DNA from 4 places in the Desulfobaculum sp. SPO524 genome. Region 1 is predicted to be linked to each of the others. Evidence: riboswitches for the same ligand, from Rfam matches in the RefSeq annotation. Region 1 holds a riboswitch; each other region holds the start of a gene.
The links. A riboswitch is a leader RNA that binds a small molecule or an ion and turns the genes downstream of it on or off. The one in region 1 is predicted to bind cobalamin.
Positions count from the first base shown of each region.

Region 2: it holds a riboswitch for cobalamin, as region 1 does, so the genes downstream of both, ACI3L3_RS14515 (anaerobic ribonucleoside-triphosphate reductase activating protein) here and ACI3L3_RS07645 (ribonucleoside triphosphate reductase) in region 1, are expected to answer to the same signal.
Region 3: it holds a riboswitch for cobalamin, as region 1 does, so the genes downstream of both, ACI3L3_RS09320 (sirohydrochlorin cobaltochelatase) here and ACI3L3_RS07645 (ribonucleoside triphosphate reductase) in region 1, are expected to answer to the same signal.
Region 4: it holds a riboswitch for cobalamin, as region 1 does, so the genes downstream of both, metE (5-methyltetrahydropteroyltriglutamate--homocysteine S-methyltransferase) here and ACI3L3_RS07645 (ribonucleoside triphosphate reductase) in region 1, are expected to answer to the same signal.

Region 1 covers NZ_JBJDSB010000002.1:441,242-446,262, reverse strand. Annotated here, with positions in the region: gene ACI3L3_RS07645 (ribonucleoside triphosphate reductase) at 1-2,040, opposite strand, end outside; cobalamin riboswitch at 2,210-2,369, opposite strand; gene ACI3L3_RS07640 (class I SAM-dependent methyltransferase) at 2,615-3,235, opposite strand; gene ACI3L3_RS07635 (single-stranded DNA-binding protein) at 3,681-4,190, opposite strand; gene ACI3L3_RS07630 (hypothetical protein) at 4,228-4,587, opposite strand; gene ACI3L3_RS07625 (biotin attachment protein) at 4,596-5,021, opposite strand, start outside.
Region 2 covers NZ_JBJDSB010000005.1:39,350-44,370, forward strand. Annotated here, with positions in the region: gene phnD (phosphate/phosphite/phosphonate ABC transporter substrate-binding protein) at 1-35, opposite strand, end outside; gene ACI3L3_RS14505 (iron-containing alcohol dehydrogenase family protein) at 384-1,514, shown strand; gene ACI3L3_RS14510 (response regulator) at 1,612-2,091, opposite strand; cobalamin riboswitch at 2,812-2,970, shown strand; gene ACI3L3_RS14515 (anaerobic ribonucleoside-triphosphate reductase activating protein) at 3,036-3,785, shown strand; gene ACI3L3_RS14520 (ribonucleoside triphosphate reductase) at 3,685-5,021, shown strand, end outside.
Region 3 covers NZ_JBJDSB010000002.1:829,549-834,569, forward strand. Annotated here, with positions in the region: gene ileS (isoleucine--tRNA ligase) at 1-1,536, opposite strand, end outside; gene ACI3L3_RS09315 (hypothetical protein) at 1,663-2,163, opposite strand; cobalamin riboswitch at 2,392-2,625, shown strand; gene ACI3L3_RS09320 (sirohydrochlorin cobaltochelatase) at 2,876-3,670, shown strand; gene ACI3L3_RS09325 (FecCD family ABC transporter permease) at 3,692-4,774, shown strand; gene ACI3L3_RS09330 (ABC transporter ATP-binding protein) at 4,771-5,021, shown strand, end outside.
Region 4 covers NZ_JBJDSB010000002.1:1,239,666-1,244,686, reverse strand. Annotated here, with positions in the region: gene ACI3L3_RS11060 (ABC transporter substrate-binding protein) at 1-290, opposite strand, end outside; gene metE (5-methyltetrahydropteroyltriglutamate--homocysteine S-methyltransferase) at 563-2,833, opposite strand; cobalamin riboswitch at 2,965-3,154, opposite strand; gene ACI3L3_RS11050 (BCCT family transporter) at 3,450-5,021, opposite strand, start outside.

The DNA of each region.
Region 1 (5,021 bases):
GTATTCCTTGCGGTCGCGGTACTCTTCCTGCTTGCCCTTGTTCCAGCGGTTCACGGGGCGGTAGTAGCCCACAACGCGGGTGTAGACTTCCGTATCCTCACCGCAGGTGGGGCAGGAGAAGTGCTCGCCGAAGATGTAGCCGTGCTCCTTGCACACCGAGAAGGTGGGCGTCACCGAGATATACGGAATCTTGGTGTTGGACATGGCGCGGATGAGGTAGCTCTTCACGCTTTCCTCGGAGGGCGCGGCCTCGCCGAGGAAGGTATGGAACACGGTGCCGCCGTTATACACGGTCTGCAGCTCGTTCTGGTGCTCCAGCGCGGTCACCACGTCGGAGGTGATGCCTACGGGCAGCAGCGTGGAGTTGGTGTAGTACGGCACATCCTGACCGGAGGTCTTGATGTCTTCGTACAGGTCCTTGTCGATTTTTGCCAGACGGTAGCAGGTGCCTTCGCCGGGGGTGGCCTCAAGGTTGTAGAGGTTGCCCGTCTCTTCCTGGAAGTCCACGATGAGCTGACGCAGGTGCTTCAGCGTACGGCGCATCAGGCGCAGACCGGCTTCGCTCTCGATGCCCTTGCCAAGAAGGTTCAAGCAGGCCTCGTGGCCGCCAATAACGCCGATGGTGGAGAAGTGGCCCTTGTAGCCATTCTTCAGGTAGCGGCGCGAGAACGGGAACATGCCCGCCTCAAGGTTCTGGGTGACGAGCTTGCGCTTGTACTCCAGAGAGTCCTTGGCAAGGCTGGCGTACTCGGCCACGAGGTCGAGGAAGTCTTCCTCGTTGTGGGCCAGATAGGCCAGCTTGGGCAGGTTCAGGGTGACGACGCCGATGGAACCGGTCAGGTCGCCGGCGCCGAACAGGCCACCGGTCTTCTTGCGGATTTCGCGCAGGTCCATCTGCAGGCGGCAGCACATGGAACGCACGTCCTCGGGGTTCAGGTCCGAGTTGATGAAGTTCTGGAAGTACGGCGCGCCGTAGCGGGAGGTCATCTTCAGCAGCAGCTTGCCGGACTCGGAATCCCACGGAAAGTCGGAGGTGACGTTGTACGTGGGCACCGGGAAGGAGAAGATGCGGCCGTCGGCGTCGCCCTCAAGCATCACTTCAAGGAACGCGCGGTTGATCATTTCCATTTCCTCGGCGTATTCGCCGTAGGTGGAATCCATCAGCTTGCCGCCGATGATCACGGCCTCTTTGGCCATGTGCTTGGGCGGCACGAAGTCGAAGGTAAAGTTGGTGAACGGGCTCTGGCCGCCCCAACGCGAGGTGGTGTTCAGATTGTGGAGCAGCTTCTGCATCTGCTGCTTCACATCGTGGTAGCTGAGGCCGTCCTCACGCACGAAGGGGGCGAGGTAGGTGTCCACGTTGTTGAACGCCTGCGCGCCGGCCCACTCGTTCTGCAGCGTGCCGAGGAAGTTGACAATCTGTCCGCACACGGCGTCAAAGTGCTTGGGCGGCGTGGAGGAGCAGCGGCCAGAGAGGTTAAAGCCTTCCAGCAGGAGGTCCCTCAGGCTCCAGCCGGAGCAATAGCCCGCAAGGCCGAAGGACAGGTCATGCAGGTGGAAATAGCCGTGGTTGTGGGCCTGCCGGACTTCTTCCGGGTACTTTTCCAGCACGTACCGGGCCTGAACGGAACCGGCCATGTGCAGGATGAGTCCCTGGAAGGAATGCACCATATTGGAGTTCTCGTTCACGCGCCAGTCGGAGCGGTCCAGATAGCTTTCGATCATCTTGGAGATGTCGATGTAAGCCTGATTCTGGTTGCGCATCTCGCGCCGCTTTTCGCGGTAGATGATGTAGCGCTCGGCCACGGAGTAGAGGCGGGCTTCCATCAGCACCAGCTGCACAGTGTCCTGAACGTATTCCTGCTCCGGAACGTCCACGCCTTCGGCGTCGATATGCTCGGCAACCTTGCGGGCAAGGCGCTTGCCAAGGAGCGGGTCCTTGATGCCGCTGGAATTGAGAGCCTTCAAGATGGCGCCGGCAATGCGCTCCGTGGACCAGGTTTCAAGACAACCGTCGCGTTTGAGAATCTGTTTCGGCATCGGGTCTCCGCTGACGGCACAAAGCGCCGGATCGCACACGACAAAACACATGCGACCACGATACTGCTTCAAGCCGTCGTGCCATGATTTTTACCCTGCGGCCCAAGATTTGCCGCGGGAGGGTTCGGGGGATGTATTTCTTGCCCGCCGTGGTATCCGCGTACCCCGGACGGTCAGAAACGCTTCAGGCAGGATGACTGGCTTTCCCCTCTCCGGCGCGCCGCAAAGGCACTGCCGTGAAATGCTTGGGAATACAGCGGCGGGACCGCTCCGGACTCGCACCGGATTTCCTTGGTTGCCCTGTGGGCACCTGAAGTTCACTGCGTAATGAGTGAGCGGTACCTAGCAAAAACGTATGGGGCACTCAAGGCCGAATACTGCCAAATACTGCCCAAATTCAGGGAAAATCATCAGCCCTCCACAGGGGCGAAACCCCTGCCTGGTACGGCTGACAGCGAGATGACACTCGCACCCCGCAGGATTGGCGGGCGCAATTTCCTTCAAAAAACGCCCCCGCCCATTTTCCCGAAAATTCCGCCCCATACTGAAGTGGGAATAGCGCCGCCAGCAGGGACTATTTGCGGATATCTATCCAGTGCCCATATCCGGGCTGACGCATGATGAGATACGTCTCTACGCCCGCGGCCTCCAGTATGCCGCGTAGCACATCGGGGTCGCGCCAGCGCATGCGCTCATCGTCGCTGTCCTCACGCGCCCACGCCGGGCGCATCTTCTCCACGGCCTCTTGGGGCTGGTCCCGGCTAAAGCCGCAGCCGATGAATGTGCGCCCATCAGGACGCAGCACGCGGTGCACCTCCGCAAGGACGCGGCTCCGGTCCGCCCAGAAGGGGATGGACCCGCGGCTGATGACAAAGTCCACACTCCCCGCCGCCAACGGCAACGCATGCACATCCACCGCCACAAGGGACAGGCGCTGGGAAGTCACGCCGTGCCGCTGACCATTTTCGCGGGCCAGACCAAGCGCCCCGGCGTTGTTGTCCACGCCCACAAAGCGCATGCGCGTCAGTTTTGCCATCTCAATGGCAAGGGCCGCGCCGCCGGTGCCAAGGTCGAGGCACAGGCCCTGCGTCAGTTCAAAATCCGCCACAACCTGCCGCGCAAGGCGCGGATACTCCGCCGCAAAACGGTGGGATTCATCGTAGCGGTAGAACGACATATCGCGGGGTGCGGGCATGACTCCTCCTTGCGCCAAAGCGTTTGGAAAGCTCAATCATTACGCTACGCTTCCCTGCGCCTTCGCACAAGTGGGCAACAGAATTTGGAGGTGTTTCCCGCGCTGGCCCGGCATGCGGCGTTTTCCTCGGAATGACGCACAGGATGCCGCGCGGCGCACCCGCGCGCTGTACGTGGCGCCCCGCCCTCTCGGCCCGCCACCGCCCTCTGGAGCGGCGGTGGTGAAGGACGCCACCTTGCCTCAAGAGCGGACAAAAAAGGCCTAGATACTCCTCGCGTACCGGAACGGAATTGTCGTCGAGCGCCGACTGTCTCCCCCCACAGCGGGTGGAACTTTCGCTCTGGCGCGTCAGGCGCATCGCCCCTCGGGCCGAAAGCCCAAAAAAAGAGGGCGACATCGCTGTCGCCCTCCCAAATGCCTTATATGGCACCTACCGCTTCGCGGTTTAGAACGGCACATCATCCATGCCGGATGCCTCGGACGGGAATGCCGGGCCGAGGTCTTCAGCAGGCTGCTGCTGTTGCTGCTGCGGCTGCTGTTGCTGGCCGCCCCACTGCTGGGACTGCTGCTGCGGCTGAGCCTGCTGCTGGCGCGGAGCGTCGTAGCCGCCCTGCTGCTGCGTATTCCGGGAGTCCAGGAACTGCACGCGCTGGGCCTTGACTTCGGTGCTGTAGCGGTCATTGCCGTCCTGACCCTGCCACTTGCGCGTCTGCAGGCTGCCCTCAACGTACACGAGGCTGCCCTTGCGCAGGTAGTTGGCGCAGGGTTCGGCCTGACGGCCAAAGACGACGACGGAATGCCACTCGGCTTTGTCCACGCGCTCGCCCTGCTGGTTGGTGTAGGACTCGTCCGTTGCCATACGCATGTTCACGATGGGCTGGCCGGCCTGCGTGTAGCGCAGCTCGGGGTCACGACCAAGACGGCCGATAAGCATTACCTTGTTCAAAGAAGCCATGAGACTCTCCCGATTTCGTTTTCGTTTCTATCCCCGGCTATTTGGGTGCCGGAGCTTTCTCTTCCAGTGCGTCCAGGGCGTCTTCCAGCCGCACGCTGATGGCGTTAGCTTCCCCGGGATTCCAGTCGCCGAGGGCGGCGTCCAGATTGGCGACGAGGCCAAGGGCCGTATCCAGCCCCTCTCGCAACGTCGCCTTCAGTTCCTTGTCTTTAAGGCCAAAACGCACCTGGTCGTCAAGGGCTGTGACCAATTCCACAACCCCAGGCTGGCCGCCTCCGGCGGTCACCGGAGCGTCCGTTTCCGGCCATGCAATGGCAAAAAGTCTGGGCCACGCACGTTTTACGTCGTCCGGATACGGCGTGGAAGCCGAAACACGAATCTGAAGAATTTTGCCCACGGCGTCTCCTAGTTATGTTCTTCCCACTCACCCTGCACGCGGTTGACCACGTCCTGAATGACGGGGAGCAGGTCCTCGGGGCACACACCGATGAGCGGCGCGCCCGCGGGGACGGATTCGTTGTGCTTAAAGTACAGCGCGTAGATAAGGCCTTCCGGACCGCTGTACGGCAACGGCGCCTCACGCTTCATGCGCGACATGATGAACAGGTCCATGCCTTCGCGCACGCGCACGCTCTTGCAGCCCGAGGCCTTGACCTTGGTATCCACATCCGGGGTGAAGTAGTACTTGGCCTGCTCCGGGGCGTGGAACAGGTGCAGCGTCTTCTTGAGAATAGCGGCGATGACTTCTTCCTTGGTCAGGTAGTGGCGCAGGGTACACAGCAGCGTCCCCTCCTCCACAAACTGCCCGGAGTGCTCAAGGCATACGGCGTC
Region 2 (5,021 bases), on a different contig from region 1:
AGGACCAGAAGAGCGGTAAGAAATCTCTTGGCCATCAGAAACCCTCCAATCGGTTGTTTCAAACGGGACTCCGTTCTCGACTCTCGTACCGCGGCTTGAACCCCACACGCCGCGGCCTCCATTACACTGCAACACAGAGGATGCCCTGCATCCTCTTGGCGGGAATTTCCACGCCCGCCTGCGGTGCCCTTATATGATTTCCCCGCTTTTCACAAGATTATTACGATCTTGTATCGGTTTTTTCTATGGCAGGCGCATTTGCGATGCCCGCGAATTCCTGCGATGGTTTCTGCCCATTTTTTGATTCAATCCCCGGCGGCCAATGCCGCGCCCAAGCTGGCGCGGTCCATCACCAGCGCCGCCCTGACGACGGAGGAGACGTTATGCCCCTTATGCAATTGCCCCAGCTGCTCAGCACGCCCCGCACCACCGCCACCGCCCCCGGAGCGCTGTCCTCGCTCTTTACCCATGCGGCGCGGTTCGGGCCACGGGGCGTGCTTGTCCATGGGGCGAGCCTTGCCGCATCCGGCGCACTGGCCCGCCTGCTTGGCGACTGCCCCGGCGATATGGATTGCCGCGCATGGCAGCATCCCGGCGGCGAGCCCACCCTCCATCAGCTAACCGACCTGCTCTGCGCCGCGCGCGAGCACGGTGCGGACTGGATTGCCGCTGTGGGCGGCGGTAGTGTGCTGGACATCGCCAAAGGCTGCGCCGGGCTTTATCACCAGACCGGCGATGTGCAGCAGTACCACGATGGCGAAACCATCATCGGCGACACCCTGCCCTTTATTGCCGTCCCAACCACGGCGGGTACCGGCTCCGAAGCAACGCCCGTCTCGGTGCTCACCAACACCGAAACGGGCGTCAAAAAGTCCTTCCGCAGCCCCACCATGACCGCGCAGGTGGTGCTCCTGGACGCCGAACTTCTTACCGGATGCCCGGCCAAGGTTGTGGCGTCGTCGGGGCTGGACGCCATGACGCAGGCCATTGAATCCTACACCAGCAGATACGCCACGTGGTTCTCGCAAACGCTGGCCCTGCGCGGGCTGACCCTGCTGGCGGAGCATCTGCCCCGCGCCTATGACGCCGCCACCGACGGAGAGATCCCCCTGCCCCATGCCGAGGGCATCCTGCTCGGGAGCTTCCTTGCCGGGGTGGGCTTTGCGTCCTCGCGCCTTGGGGTGGTCCATGGCCTTGCCCACCCGCTGGGCGCGCGCTTCCACCAGCCCCACGGCCTGACCTGCGGCGTCTGCCTCCCCGTTGCCATCGAACTGAACCGCGAAACCATGGGCGCGCAGTATATGGAAATGAGCGATGCCATCGGCGCAGACCTTTGGGAAACCGTCCACGCCCTGCTGGCGCACTTTGGCATCCAGAACCCCTTTTCCGGGCAAACGCTTGCCGACCGCGACGCCGTTATTGAAGAGGTGCTGGTTTCCGGGTCCACCAAGGCCAACCCGCTGCCCATCACGCGTGAGCATGTAAACTGGCTGCTGGACCGCCTGCTGGCTTAGGTCACATGGGCGGGCGCCCTCTCCATAAACGCACAAAGCCCCGAACAGTCTCCTGCTCGGGGCTTTGTGCGTGGTCTCGCCCACAGGGCATAGCGCGCTATTCCAAACGCCCTTTGCCGCGCAATGTCTCGCGAATGGTTTGGGTGACGGTCTCCCACGTCATGGGCTTGCCCACAAAGGCGTCCATCCCCGCACCAAGGAAGCGTTCCACATCCTCGTTGGTGCTGTAGGCCGTCATGGCAATGATAGGAATCTCGCAGTCCAGCACCCCGGATTCCTGCGTCCGGATGCGGCGCGTGGCCTCGTCCCCATTCATCCCCGGCATGCGGATGTCCATAAGCACCACGTCAAAACGCTGCTTGCACAGAATATCCAGTGCCTGTTGGCCGTCGCCCACGGTTGTAACGCGGTGCCCTTCCCGTTTGAGAATCATCAGCACCACGGTTTGATTGACCGGATTGTCCTCGACCAGCAGTATCTCCAGTGGCGGCAGCCCCGCATCGCGCCGCGCCGCACTGGCCTTGCCAGCCCCATTTTTCCCACGCTTTATTTCATCATCCATAACTGCCTTGGCCATGCCGTGTTTGCAGAATTGCCCCGGCCCTCTGCAAGCGCCTCCCATGCACGCCATCACACAACGCCTGTCCACCCCGTACCCAACTCTGACAAACACACGGGAATTCCAGACGTTCCCTAGTATAGAATATACATACCGTTTTTTGTCAATGTTTCGGCCAAATCTGCCTGTCCGGCGGTGGCTTACGCCACACCTTTCTCCTGCCATGCACAAGAACACTGCTATTCCAACATGTTGCAGACTTGTCCACACCACCCCGCAACGGCCAAAAGGTCTCCGCAGCGCGCAGGCCGCCTTGATTTATGACTCTTTTTCCTGTGTGGCCATCAACAGATCCCCATTGAGAATGCTTTTCAACACCCTTCTCTCTCCCCACAATCAGCCAAAACCGTCCACACCCATCCGGAATGCGCACCATCCATGCCCGCCGCGCGCGCACTTTCCTGCACCTGCGGCGCTCAGGGCGCTGTCGGCAATCTTACACTTTCCACACACCAAAGTTTATCCCCTGCTATTTCGGGCTGTTAAGAAATATACCTTGTGGACAACCATGTGGATTTTCACCCCTTTTGGGCCCTTTTTTTCTAAAACGCATGAAATACTTGCGTTTTCGACTAACCCGTCAGTTTTCCAACACCCCTTTACCTCATGGCGCTTTTGGACTATGCTTCTAGAAATTATCTGCTTTTCATAAGCACTTCAAATTACTACTGATTTTCTTCCTCTTCGAGGCGTTTCGGCACTGGTGAACCCGGTGCGAATCCGGGGCGGTTCTGCCCCTGTAACCCGCGCCGCCGCTGGCGGACATGGCGACCACCACACCGCCACCCAGCAGCCCCGCGGGAAGCCAGACCACGGTCCGAAGCACTCTAAAGAAAACGAAGCGCCAACGCGGGGCGTGGCGGCTTCGTGTCTAACTCTCCAACGCGTTAGGAATGCAGTACATGCAACCCTGGAAATCCGTTCGTGGCTTTGAACGCTTTAGCTTGTGCGACTGGCCGGGCAAAACCTGCTGTGTCATCTTTCTTGGCGGGTGCAATTTGCATTGCCCTACCTGCCACAATGCCACCATGGCATGGCACCACGACACGCTGCCGACCCTTGACCAATCCGCCATGATGCGCTTTTTGCAAAACCGCACCAAATGGCTGGACGGCGTCACCATCACCGGCGGCGAACCCACCACCGTGGACGGTCTGGAGACCATCCTCGCCGACATCCACGCACTGGGCTATGCCATCAAGCTCGACACCAACGCCATGAATCCCGGCGTGGTGGCCGACATGCTGGCAACGGGCTATGTCACCACCTTTGCCGTGGACGTCAAAGGTCCCTACGAAAAGTACCCGGCCCTTACCGGCAACGCCGTCTCCGCCGAAACGGCGCAGCACAATGTTGAGCGTATTTTCGCCATGGCGCAGGACAACCCCGGACGCTTTTACTTCCGCACCACCCGGGTGCCCCTGCTCACCGATACGGACATCGAAACGGTCCGCGGGTACCTGCCCGCCGGCTTCCCCCTCACCGAACAAAAATACATAGAACCTCGGAGGACGTCAGATGCCCAGACAGATTCTGAAACGAGACGGATGCATGGAGACGTGGTCACTGGAGCGGATTGCGAGTGCCATCCTGAAGGCGCTGCAAGCCAACGGGGTGAAGGATCCGCTGCTCTCCAAGCGACTGGCTCGTAAGGTCGAATCCAAGCTGAGCGGCATCGAAGTCGCCGAGCAAGAGCACGTGCAGGACCTCGTGGAGCAGGTCCTGATGGAATCCCGCATGTACGGGGTTGCCAAGAAATATATCATTTACCGCGAACGCCGCCGCGAACTGCGCGCCCACGACAACGCCTATCTGGATGTGAAGGACACCATCGACACCTACCTGTCGAAGGCGGATTGGCGCGTGGCGGAAAACGCGAATATGTCGCACTCCTTTCAGGGGCTGATGCTGCACCTTTCCGGCTCCATTCAGGCGCGCTATGCACTGGAGAAGTATCCGGAAGAAGTCCGTCAGGCGCACGAGCACGGCTATTTCCACATCCACGACCTGTCCTTTGGCCTTGCCGGATACTGCGCAGGCTGGAGCCTGCGCGACCTGCTGCTGGAGGGCTTCAACCTTGAGGGCCGTTCCTGCGCTGGTCCCGCGCGGCATTTTGATTCCGCCCTCGGGCAGATGGTCAACTTCCTCGGCACGCTCCAGAACGAGTGGGCCGGGGCGCAGGCCTTCAATAACGTAGACACCTACCTCGCGCCCTTTATCCGTCACGACGGGCTGGACTACGAGCAGGTGCGTCAGGCCATGCAGAAATTTGTGTTCAACCTGAACACCACCTCGCGTTGGGGCGGCCAAAGCCCCTTCACGAACATGACCTTTGACCTCACCTGCCCCAAGCACATCCGCGACGAGGCCGTCATCATTGGCGGCAAGCTGCAGGACGCCACCTACGGCGACTTCCAGCAGGAGATGGACTGGATCAACCGCGCATTCCTTGAGGTTATGCTCGACGGCGACTACCACAAGCGCATTTTCTCCTTCCCCATCCCCACGTACAACATCACGGCGAACTTCCCGTGGGAATCGGAAATCGGCGATTTGCTCCTGAAGCTGACGGCCAAGTACGGCGTGCCCTACTTCCAGAACTTCATTAATTCCGACCTGGACCCCGAGGACGTTCGCTCCATGTGCTGCCGCCTCAAGATGGACCTGCGCGAACTGCGCAAAAAGGTCGGCGGCCTGTTTGGCGCGGGCGACCTGACCGGCTCCATCGGCGTGGTGACCCTGAATCTGCCCAAGCTGGCCTATCTGGCGCAGGGCGAGGAAGACTTCCTCGACATCATCACCGAGTACGCCACCATGGCGCGCGACTCGCTGGAGTTCAAACGCAAGCTCATCAACGACAACCTTGAGCGCGGCATGTTCCCGTGGTC
Region 3 (5,021 bases), 390 kb from region 1:
GGCGGCCTCGAACCAGTAGTCACAACCGGTTTCGTGCTCCTCGAACTTGTCCACGATGTTCATGACCCAGTCGCTGTCGAACCATGCCTCGCCGCAGTCCTTGCAGAGCAGGGCCATGATGGGCACGCCCCACGTACGCTGGCGCGAGATGCACCAGTCCGGGCGCATTTCAATCATATTATGGATGCGCTCGCGGCCCCATGCGGGAATCCACTGCACGTCCTCGTCAATGGCCTTGAGGGACTTCTGGCGCAGGTCGTTGTTCTCCATGGAGATGAACCACTGCGTGGTGGCCCGGTAGATAACGGGCTGCTTGCAGCGCCAGCAATGGGGGTAGGAGTGGCTGATCTTCTCCATAGCGAGAAGGTTGCCCAGCTCCGTGAGCTTGTCGATGACGTGGGGGTTGGCCTCGTCAACGCGCAGACCCGCAAAGAATTCGACGGTGGGCAGGAAACGGCCCTCGTCGTCCAGCGGGGAGTAAATGTCCAGACCGTAGCGGTAGCCGGTCATGTAGTCATCGGGACCGTGGCCGGGGGCGGTGTGCACGCAGCCGGTGCCGCTCTCCAGCGTGACATAGTCGGCCAGCACCAGCAGGGACTCGCGGTCGTAGATGCAGTGGCGGGCCTTCAGACCTTCGAACTTTTCGCCCTTGAGGGTGGCCACGGTGGTGTACTCGTCCCAGCCGAACTTTTCGGCGCAGGAGGCCAGCAGCTCTTCGGCAAGGATGTAGAACTCGTCACCCTTTTTCACGCAGACGTAGTCGTAGTCGGCGTGGAAGGCGATAGCCATGTTGGACGGCAGGGTCCACGGGGTGGTGGTCCAGATGCAGACGAAAGTCTTTGCCGGATCGGCCTCGGGGATGATGTCCGTCACCTTTTTGTCGGTGAGGGGGAAGCGTACGAAGATGGACGGGGACGTGTGGTCCGCGTACTCCACCTCGGCCTCTGCCAGTGCGGTTTTGCAGTCGTTGCACCAGTAGATGGGCTTCTTGTTGCGGACAACGCCACCCTTCGCCATAAAGCGACCAAGCTCGCGGGCGGTGGCGGCTTCGTAGCTGGGGCGCATGGTCAGGTAGGGGTTGTCCCACGTGCCCAAAACGCCAAGACGCTGAAATTCCTTGCGCTGGGTCTTCATCCACTTTTCCGCGTAGCTGCGGCAAATCTTGCGGATGGTCAGCGCGGGGAGGTCCGTCTTGCCCTTGGCTTTGAGTTCCTGCCCGACCTTATGCTCAATGGGCAGACCGTGACAGTCCCAGCCGGGGACGTATTCGGCCTTGATGCCCTGCATGTTCTTGTGCTTGACGATGATGTCCTTAATCACCTTGTTCATGGCGGTGCCAAGGTGAATGTGCCCGTTGGCGTAGGGCGGACCGTCGTGGAGCGTGTAGCTCTCCTGGCCTTCATTGGCCTCGATCATGGTCTTGTAGACATCAGTGTCCTGCCAAAATTTGAGCGTCTTCGGCTCGTTCTGGGTCAGGTTCGCCTTCATGGGGAACTTGGTCCGGGGCAGGTGCAGGGTTTTCTTATAGTCGCTCATGGATGTGCATGTCCTCCACGGAAATTAAACAGAGTCGCCAAAATAAAGAGGACAAAGGTAACCAAGTCTCCTGCAAAGTCAAGGGCAGAGCGGCCTTGCCGCGAATCTCACCCGCGGCGTGCATTTCTATACCACAAGGCACCCCTGCGGCAGAGGCGGCGGACCGGGCGATGGCGCGGTGGGCGGGACGATAACGCCATGTTCCAGACGCTCGCCGTGGGCGTTTTTGCGTATGGCATCGACGGTGAGGGCAATAAGGCGCGAGGCAACGGTCTTGGCGATAAGCGAGTGGTCCGTGTCCGGGGTCAGCCCTGCCGGTGCGGTGACGGCGTCGTCGGCGGTCTGCGCCGGGGCGGCCTTGGCTGGTGCGGATGTGGGAGCGCCCTCGCGGCGCGGCGCCGCGCCGGGCTGGTCCGATGGTGCCTGGGCCGCGGCGTGGGTGCCCCGCGTGGTGGTGGCGGAGTAGGTGGGCGCGTTTACGGCCATGCGGACCACGTGCCGCTGGGGTTGTGCGGGCGCTATGCGGTGCTGTGTTGTCTCCGCGAAGATGGCGTGTTCTGTTTCAATGGCGGTGGAGGTGGTGAAGATGCCGCACAATGTGAGGATGATGGTCATAACGGTCCGCATAATGGCTCCAAGATGGTGAATGGTGGATGCTTTGGCGCGCATCGGTGCGCCGTGAATCTGCCTTTGCGGCTGAAAATGCATCAAGTGGGCCATTTGTGCTGTGGGGTGAAATTGTTTGGAAAAAACCGGGAGGCGGGAGTGTGGCGGCGCAATTTTGACGGCGGCTGGGCTGCGCTGGTGGGCGCTGAGTGGGTGTTTTGTGCAGTGACAAGCGCTGTGAAATCGCCTATGCTTCCCGCGTCTTGAGGTAGCCCCGTACTTGCGGGGCTTGAAGAGGGAACCCGGTGCGAATCCGGGGCGGACCCGCCGCTGTAAGTCCGGCGCCGCGCAGGCATTGCCCGCGCGGACGAGTCTTGCACCCCATACAGAGCCACTGCCACGTGCGTGCAACGCGCACCCGGCGGGAAGGCAGGGGTGGAATTCGGACGAGCCAGAAGACCTGCCTCAGGGCCTTGCGTCAGCCATGCCGGCAACGAGGGCTATTGCCTGCATGGACCTCATCCCGAATGTTCGGGGTACACCCCTGACGCACTCCGGCGCTGCGCGCCGGCTTTCTTCCTGTATTGGCAGGTGACGCCCGCCTGCGGTTTCACTGGAGCGAGTTCAAATGCTCACATCCCGTTTCTCTGGCACGCGCGTTTTCGCGCTGTGCCTCTTGGCGCTGGTCCTGTCGATTTCCACTGCATTTGCATCGCATGGTGAGGGAAAGCCTGTGAAGAAAGGTGTGCTGTTCGTGGCCTTTGGTACGAGTGTTCCTCAGGCCGACAAGGCTCTGCGCGGTCTTGAAGCCACCTTTGAAAAGAGCCACCCCGGTCTTGACGTGCGCTGGGCGTTCACGTCCAACATCATCCGCCACAAGCTGGCGAAGCAAGGCCGCGAGCTGGATTCCGTGACCACAGCGCTCTCCAAAATGTTGGATGACGGCTACACCCATGTTGCCGTGCAGTCCCTGCACACCATTCCGGGCGAAGAGTTCCACCAGAAGGTGCTCAGCGTGGTCAGCCGCTTCAGCGGTGGTCCCGGCGGTTTCCGGCAGGTCACGGTGGGCAGCCCCATGATGGCGACCGATGCCGACATGCAGGCTGTGACTGCGGCCGTTCAGTCCTCCATTCCCGCCGAGCGCAAGGCTGACGAAGCCGTTGTGCTCATGGGCCACGGCACGCATCACTCCGGCAACATTTTCTACCCCGGTCTGCAGTGGTATGTTGCCCAGAAGGACCCCAACATCTTTGTTGGCACCGTTGAGGGCACGCCCTCTCTGGACACCATTGTGGCCGAGCTGAAGGACCGTGGCATCAAGACCGCATGGCTGATGCCCCTGATGTCCGTGGCGGGCGACCATGCCCAGAACGACATGGCGGGCGACGAGGACGACTCTTGGAAGTCCGTGTTCAAGGCCAACGGCATTACGCCGAAATGTGTGTTGAAGGGCACTGCCGAGTACCCTGAATTCGCGGCCATTTGGCTTGGTCACGCCGAAGACGCCTTCGGCCGTTTGGCGCAGTAGACTGTAATGGCAGGGGGAACTATGAACGACGCGGTCCTGACGCAGACCTTTGCGCAGGAAAGTGCGGCCCGAAAACGGCGGCGCGTGCTCCTTTGCGCGCTTGCTGCGGTGTCGTGCGCATCCGTTATCGGGGGCTGTCTGTTCGGCCCCCTGCCTCTTCCCGCACGTGACGTGTTTGCGGTGTTGGCCTCTGCTCTTGGCCTGCCCGTGGATGCGCCCGCAGACCCGACGCTGTCTGTGGTGATTCTTGATATCCGGCTCTCCCGCGTGTGTCTGGCGTGGGTTGTGGGCGCGGCGCTGGCCGCCGCCGGGGCCGTGTTTCAGGGAATTCTGCAGAATATGCTGGCCGATCCGTTCACCATTGGCGTGTCCACGGGGTCGGCCTTTGGCGCTTCACTCGCGCTGTACTTCGGGCTTGCGGGCGTACACACGGTCTTTGGTCCGGGCGTTTTGCCCCTTGCGGCCATGCTTGGCGCGCTTGGCGCGCTGGCCGCTGTTCTTTCCCTTGGCCGTGTGGCCGGGCACCTGCGGCGCGAGACGGTCGTCCTTGCGGGCATTGTGGTGGCGACGTTTCTCTCCGCGCTTATTGCGCTCCTCAAGAGTTTGGACGAGGAGTCCATGTCCAGCATCGTCTTTTGGGTGATGGGCAGCTTTCAGGGGCGAAGCTGGGAGCATGTGGGCTTTGCCGTGCCGTATATGCTGGTGGGCGGCCTTGTCATTATGGCCTATGCCCGCGAGATTGACCTGTTGTCCATGGGCGACGAGCAAGCCGCCATGCTGGGCGTGAATACTGACAGGACCCGCCTTATTGTTTTGGTGGCCGCCAGCCTGCTGACGGGCGCTGCGGTGAGCGTTTCCGGCGTTATCGGCTTTGTGGGGCTGGTGGTGCCGCATTTGGTGCGCATGCGCATGGGCGCGGAGCACCGTCCGCTGATTGCGGCCTCGGCCCTTGTGGGCGGCGTGGCGCTGATGTGGTCGGACGTGCTGGCCCGGTGCCTGCTGCCCGAGGGGCAGGAGCTTCCGGTGGGCGTGATCACCGCGCTGATGGGCGGACCGTTCTTTTGCCTGCTGCTGCGGCGGCGCGCCAAGGAGATGGGCCTGTGATTCGCATAGAGGACCTTTCCTGCGGCTACGGCCAACGCCGTGTGTTGGATGGCATTTCCGCAACCCTGCGCCGTGGGCAGATGGTTGGCCTGCTTGGCCCCAACGGCAGCGGCAAGACCACGCTGCTGTCCGCCGCTGGCGGCATTTTGCCTGCCATGGGCGGGAGGGTGCAGTTGCAGGAGGACGGTGGATGGCGCGACGTGCTCGCCATGTCCGCCAAGGAACGCGCCCGGCGCATCGCCTTTGT
Region 4 (5,021 bases), 800 kb from region 1:
CAATACACTGCCAGCATATTGGGGTCTGCGGCGGCGGCTTTGAGATTGGCAAGGCTGCGCATGGCATTGCCCCGGTGGTCGAGGACGGTCAGCTCCACCGGGCGGCCAAGGAGTGTGTTGTGGACTTCTGCCAAGGCGGTTTTGATGCCGCGTTCAATGGCGGTTGTGGATTCCTGCGCGCTTGACCTGTCGGCGTCGAGATAGATGCGGAGCGGCTCGGCAGCATGCAGTGCGGATGGGGCCGCGCCACAGAGCACGATGGTGAGAAGCAGGGCAAGAGCACAACGCATGGAATACACCTCCATACTCTCTATACACTCATTTTTGAGGTGATGACGCAAGGAAAGAGTTCAAGAGGCATCGCCGTGTATGGGCGTTCTTTGTGCGAGTTTCGCGTCGGTAGTGGGGCTGTATTCTGTGCGGATGGCTTGGGCTGTGGCCCTACGGCTGCGGATGCGAAGGGGGGAGGGAGTGAGACAAAAAGCGCGGCCTGCTTCCCTGCTCAGGGGACAGGCCGCGCACAAGGCATGGCGGCATCCTCGCGGATGCGACCAAGGTGGTGCTACTGGCCGCGCAGCTGCTTGGCGGCTGTAACCATGTTTTCAAGAGAGGCGAGAGTCTCGGGCCATGCGCGTGTTTTAAGGCCACAATCGGGGTTGACCCAGAGCCTTTCGGCAGGGATGCGTTGTGCGGCCTTGCGCATCAGGTCCACGATGGAATCCACAGACGGGATGTTTGGCGAGTGAATGTCATAGACGCCGGGCCCTATTTCATTGGGATAGGAGAAGTCGTCAAACACATCGAGAAGTTCCATATCGGAGCGGGACGTCTCAATGGTGATGACATCTGCGTCCATGTCGGCAATTGCCGCGATGATGTCGTTGAATTCCGAGTAGCACATGTGCGTGTGAATCTGGGTGACGTCCTGCACGCCGTTGGCGGTAATCCTGTAGGATGCAACGGCCCAGTCGAGGTAGTCGCTCCACTGCGACTTCCGCAGGGGCAGGCCTTCACGCAGGGCGGCTTCGTCAATTTGGATGACGTGAATCCCCGCCTTTTCCAGATCCAGAACTTCGTCGCGCATGGCGAGGGAGAGCTGGCGGCAGGATTGTGCGCGGGGTTGATCGTTGCGGACGAAGGACCAGTTGAGGAGTGTCACCGGGCCTGTGAGCATGCCTTTCATCGGCTTCTCCGTGAGGGATTGGGCAAAGGTGCTCCACTTCACGGTTATGGGACCGGGGCGGGAGACATCGCCGAAGATGATGGGCGGCTTGACGCACCGCGAGCCGTAGGACTGGACCCAGCCATAGGCACTGAAGGCGTAGCCCTCCAGATGCGTGCCGAAGTATTCTACCATATCGTTTCGTTCCGGTTCACCGTGTACCAGGACGTCCAGCCCGAGCTTTTCCTGCTCTGCGACGACGGTTTCGATCTGGTGGCGCATCTGCTCCGTGTAGGCCTTTGTATCGAGCTCCCCCTTGCGGAAGCGCAGTCGTGCGGCGCGGATGTCCTTGGTCTGCGGAAAGGAACCAATGGTGGTCGTTGGGTAGAGGGGAAGGTTGAGGGCGTCTTTTTGTCTGTTTCGGCGCTCATTGTACGGGCTGTTGCGGCGCCCCATCTCTGTCGTAATGGCCCGCACGCGCTCCTTCACCGTGGGATTGTGGACTCTTGTGGAGGTTTGGCGGCTGTGTATGGCCCGGGCGTTGTCGGCCAAATCGGTGGAAACGGCGTCGCGTCCTTGCGTGAGCGCTATGTCGAGAATGCGCAGTTCATCTAGCTTTTGCGTGGCGAAGGCAAGCCAGCTGCGGATTTCTGCGTCCATGGCGTCCTCAAGTTCTACGTCAACAGGAACGTGCAGCAGGGAGCAGGATGGCGCCAGCCACAGGCGATCCCCCAACTGCGTCGCCAAAGGTTCCAGCCAGTCAAGCAGTGCGGTGAGGTCGCTTTTCCAGATGTTGCGGCCGTCGATGACGCCAAGGGAGAGGACCTTGTCACCGGGGAGCGCGTCGACAATCTGAGGGACTTCCGAGCGGCCTCGCACGGCGTCGATATGGATGCCGTTGGTCGGGAGGCCAAGAGCAAAGTCGAGATTCTCCTCCAGCGTGCCGAAGTAGGTGGCAAGCAGGGACTTTACCGGGCTTGATGCAAGGCGGTTGTAGGTGGCTTCAAGCATGGCGCGCCACGAGGCGTCCAACTCCGTGACAAGAATGGGTTCGTCAATCTGGACCCACTGCGCGCCAGCCTTATGGAGCGCGTTGAGGAGCTGTTCGTAGACGGGTACGAGCCGTGGCAACAGCTTTGATTTGTCACTGTCATCCTTCGCTTTGCCGAGCCAAAGGTAGGTGACGGGGCCGATGATGACGGGCTTGGCTTGGCGTCCGTCCTTGTGAGCCTCGGCAAGCTGGTCGAGCAAGCGGTCCGCGTTCAGGGAGAAGGTGGTGTCCTTGGTGAATTCGGGGACGATGTAGTGGTAGTTGGTGTCGAGCCACTTGGTCATTTCACCGGCGTTGACGCCGTCTTTGCTTCGGTCGGCGGCGGAGCGCCCGCGCGCGATGCGGAAGTAGGCATCCAGTTCACTGCCCGGTGAGGCGGTGGCGCGGGACGGAATGTTGCCGAGGGTGAAGCTCATGTCGAGCACATGGTCATACAGCGAAAAATCGCCGACGCTAACCATGTCCAGCGTTCTTTGCTGCGCCCAGTGAGCGCGGCGCAGGGACTGGGCGGTGGAGGCAAGTTCCTGTGCTGGGAGGTCGCCCTTCCAGAACGCTTCAAGAGCCGTTTTCAGCTCTCGTTTCGCTCCGATTCGGGGAAAACCGAGAATGTGGGTAGGCATGTGGTCACTCCTTTGATGTGTGATGAACAAGGAGCAACGACCGACTGGCGCGAAGACACAATGCACAAAGAGACCCCGCCCGGTTGGGCGTGGCAAGGCGTGCATGACGAGTCAGTCCAAATCGCGAGACTGTCGTGCTCTGCCTGCAAGGGCGTCTCCTGGCTTCTGACCCTGTGCTCCACAGCCTTCCCGCATGTGAGGAATGCAGTGACTGCGAAAGGTATATGTCAGTTACAGTGGCGCGTCCGCTACGGATTTTCACCGTATTCCGTTTCCTTGCGAGGACGAGCGGGAAGAATAGCCATGTGCTTTGTTGGATGGCAAGGGAAAAGTGGAAGGCGGCGGCTCAGAGGGTGGCGGCGTTGTTTATAGAGTGTGAGAGATGGGGGATGCGGCCCAATACAAGGCCCGGAGCTGTATACACCTCTGGTAGGGCTGGCATGTGCATGGTTGCGCAGGGGGTAGAGCAGGAGTCATGCGGGGCGACGCCTTGCATACGCAGTCCGCCCCGGCTTCCTGAGGAAACCGGGGCGGGTGTGCGGTCGGCTTTGAGGGGCAAGCCGGGATGGTGTGCATCGGTCTGCGCCGCGTGGGCGCGGGCTGATGCGGCGCAGGTTTAGTCGGCCTGCGCCGGGGCGACGATGTTGGCGTCGTCCTTCAGCATGGCGCCGACGGTGGGGTCAGCGGCTGCCGGGGCGGCAATGCCAGCCTCCATGGGGGGCATTTCGGCCGGGCTTTTGTCCGTCTGGGACAGGCGGATGGAGTAGAGTTCGATTTCCTTGGCGTCCAACTTGCCGAACACCTGCTGGATGTATGCCGTGGTCTTGTAACCGAGGACGGCGAAGATAGGCATCATCGGGACGATGATCAGCACGGGGAAGGACTTCAGGATATTCAGCTGCGCGTTGATGAGCAGGAAGATAATCGGGATAACCGTCAGCAGCAGACACCAGAACAGGCGGAACATCGGGGAGACGTTGGCGTCCTTGTCCAGGTGCTTGGTGGAGATGCTGGCCAGAGAGTAGGACGTACCGTCAAGGGTGGTCACGGTGAACAGCACCATGGCAATGAGGTACACGGCGGTCATGGCCAGCGGGAACGGCGTTTCGCCGAAGATGGCTGTCACCAGCGCGGTGGGCTGGTTGTTGTTGATGAAGCCAACAGCATCAAGGGCGCCGGTGTTCATGAGGTCCATGGTGAACGTGCCGCACACGCCGAAGATGATGCTGGTGCCGAGGGTGCCCGCGCCGACCAGTACAAGGATGAGGTCGCGCAGCTTGTGGCCCTTGGCAATTTTGGTGATGAACACACCAAGGCCCGGAGAGTAGGAAATCCAGTTCGCGAGGAAGAAGATCGTCCAGTACTGCGGGAAGAAGGAGTTGCCATACGGATCGGTGTTGGTGCTCATGCGCAGGTACTCGGTGAGCATGATGCCGATGCCGTTGGTGGTGTTGTTCATGATGAGGGCCGAGGGGCCGATGATGAACACGAATCCAACAAGACCGGCGCAGATGTACACCGTGGCATTACTCAGGCGGGCCATGCCCTTCTCGATGCCGATGTAGGAGCTGAGCGAGAAGATGACGGACAGGCCAAGGATGATGCCAATGCCCATGGTCAGGCTGTCCGGGATGCCGGTCAGGTGGCTGATATTGGACGAAATCATCGGGATGCCAAGGCCGAGGGTCAGCGCCGTGGCCGCCAGCGTAGTGATGATGAACAGCAGGTCGATGAGCTTCTGCGCCCACAGGGGCAGGGCATCGTCAAACATGCTGTTGACAACACCGCTCAGGCTCATGCGGCGGCTCTTCTTCACGTAGAACACGATGCAGAAGGGGATGGCTACGATGAGGTACATGAACCAGCCCGCAGCGCCCCAGTGGAACATATTGAAGGCGGCGGCGTATTCCATGGACAAGGGCTTGTCCACAATGCCGAACTGCGGATCCATGTAGTAGTACACGGCTTCGATGAAGCCCCAGTACATGGTGCTGGCGCCCATGCCGGCGGACAGGGCCATGGTGAACAGCTGAAACTTGCTGAACTTGGGTGTGTCGCCGCCAAGGCGGATGTTGCCGTATTTGGACAGGGCAAGATACAGCAGCATGGCAGTGGCGAACATGGCATACCACAGGAAGCCGGAGCCAAGGTTCTTGACGGTGAAGTCAAGCATGCTGCCCATGGTTCC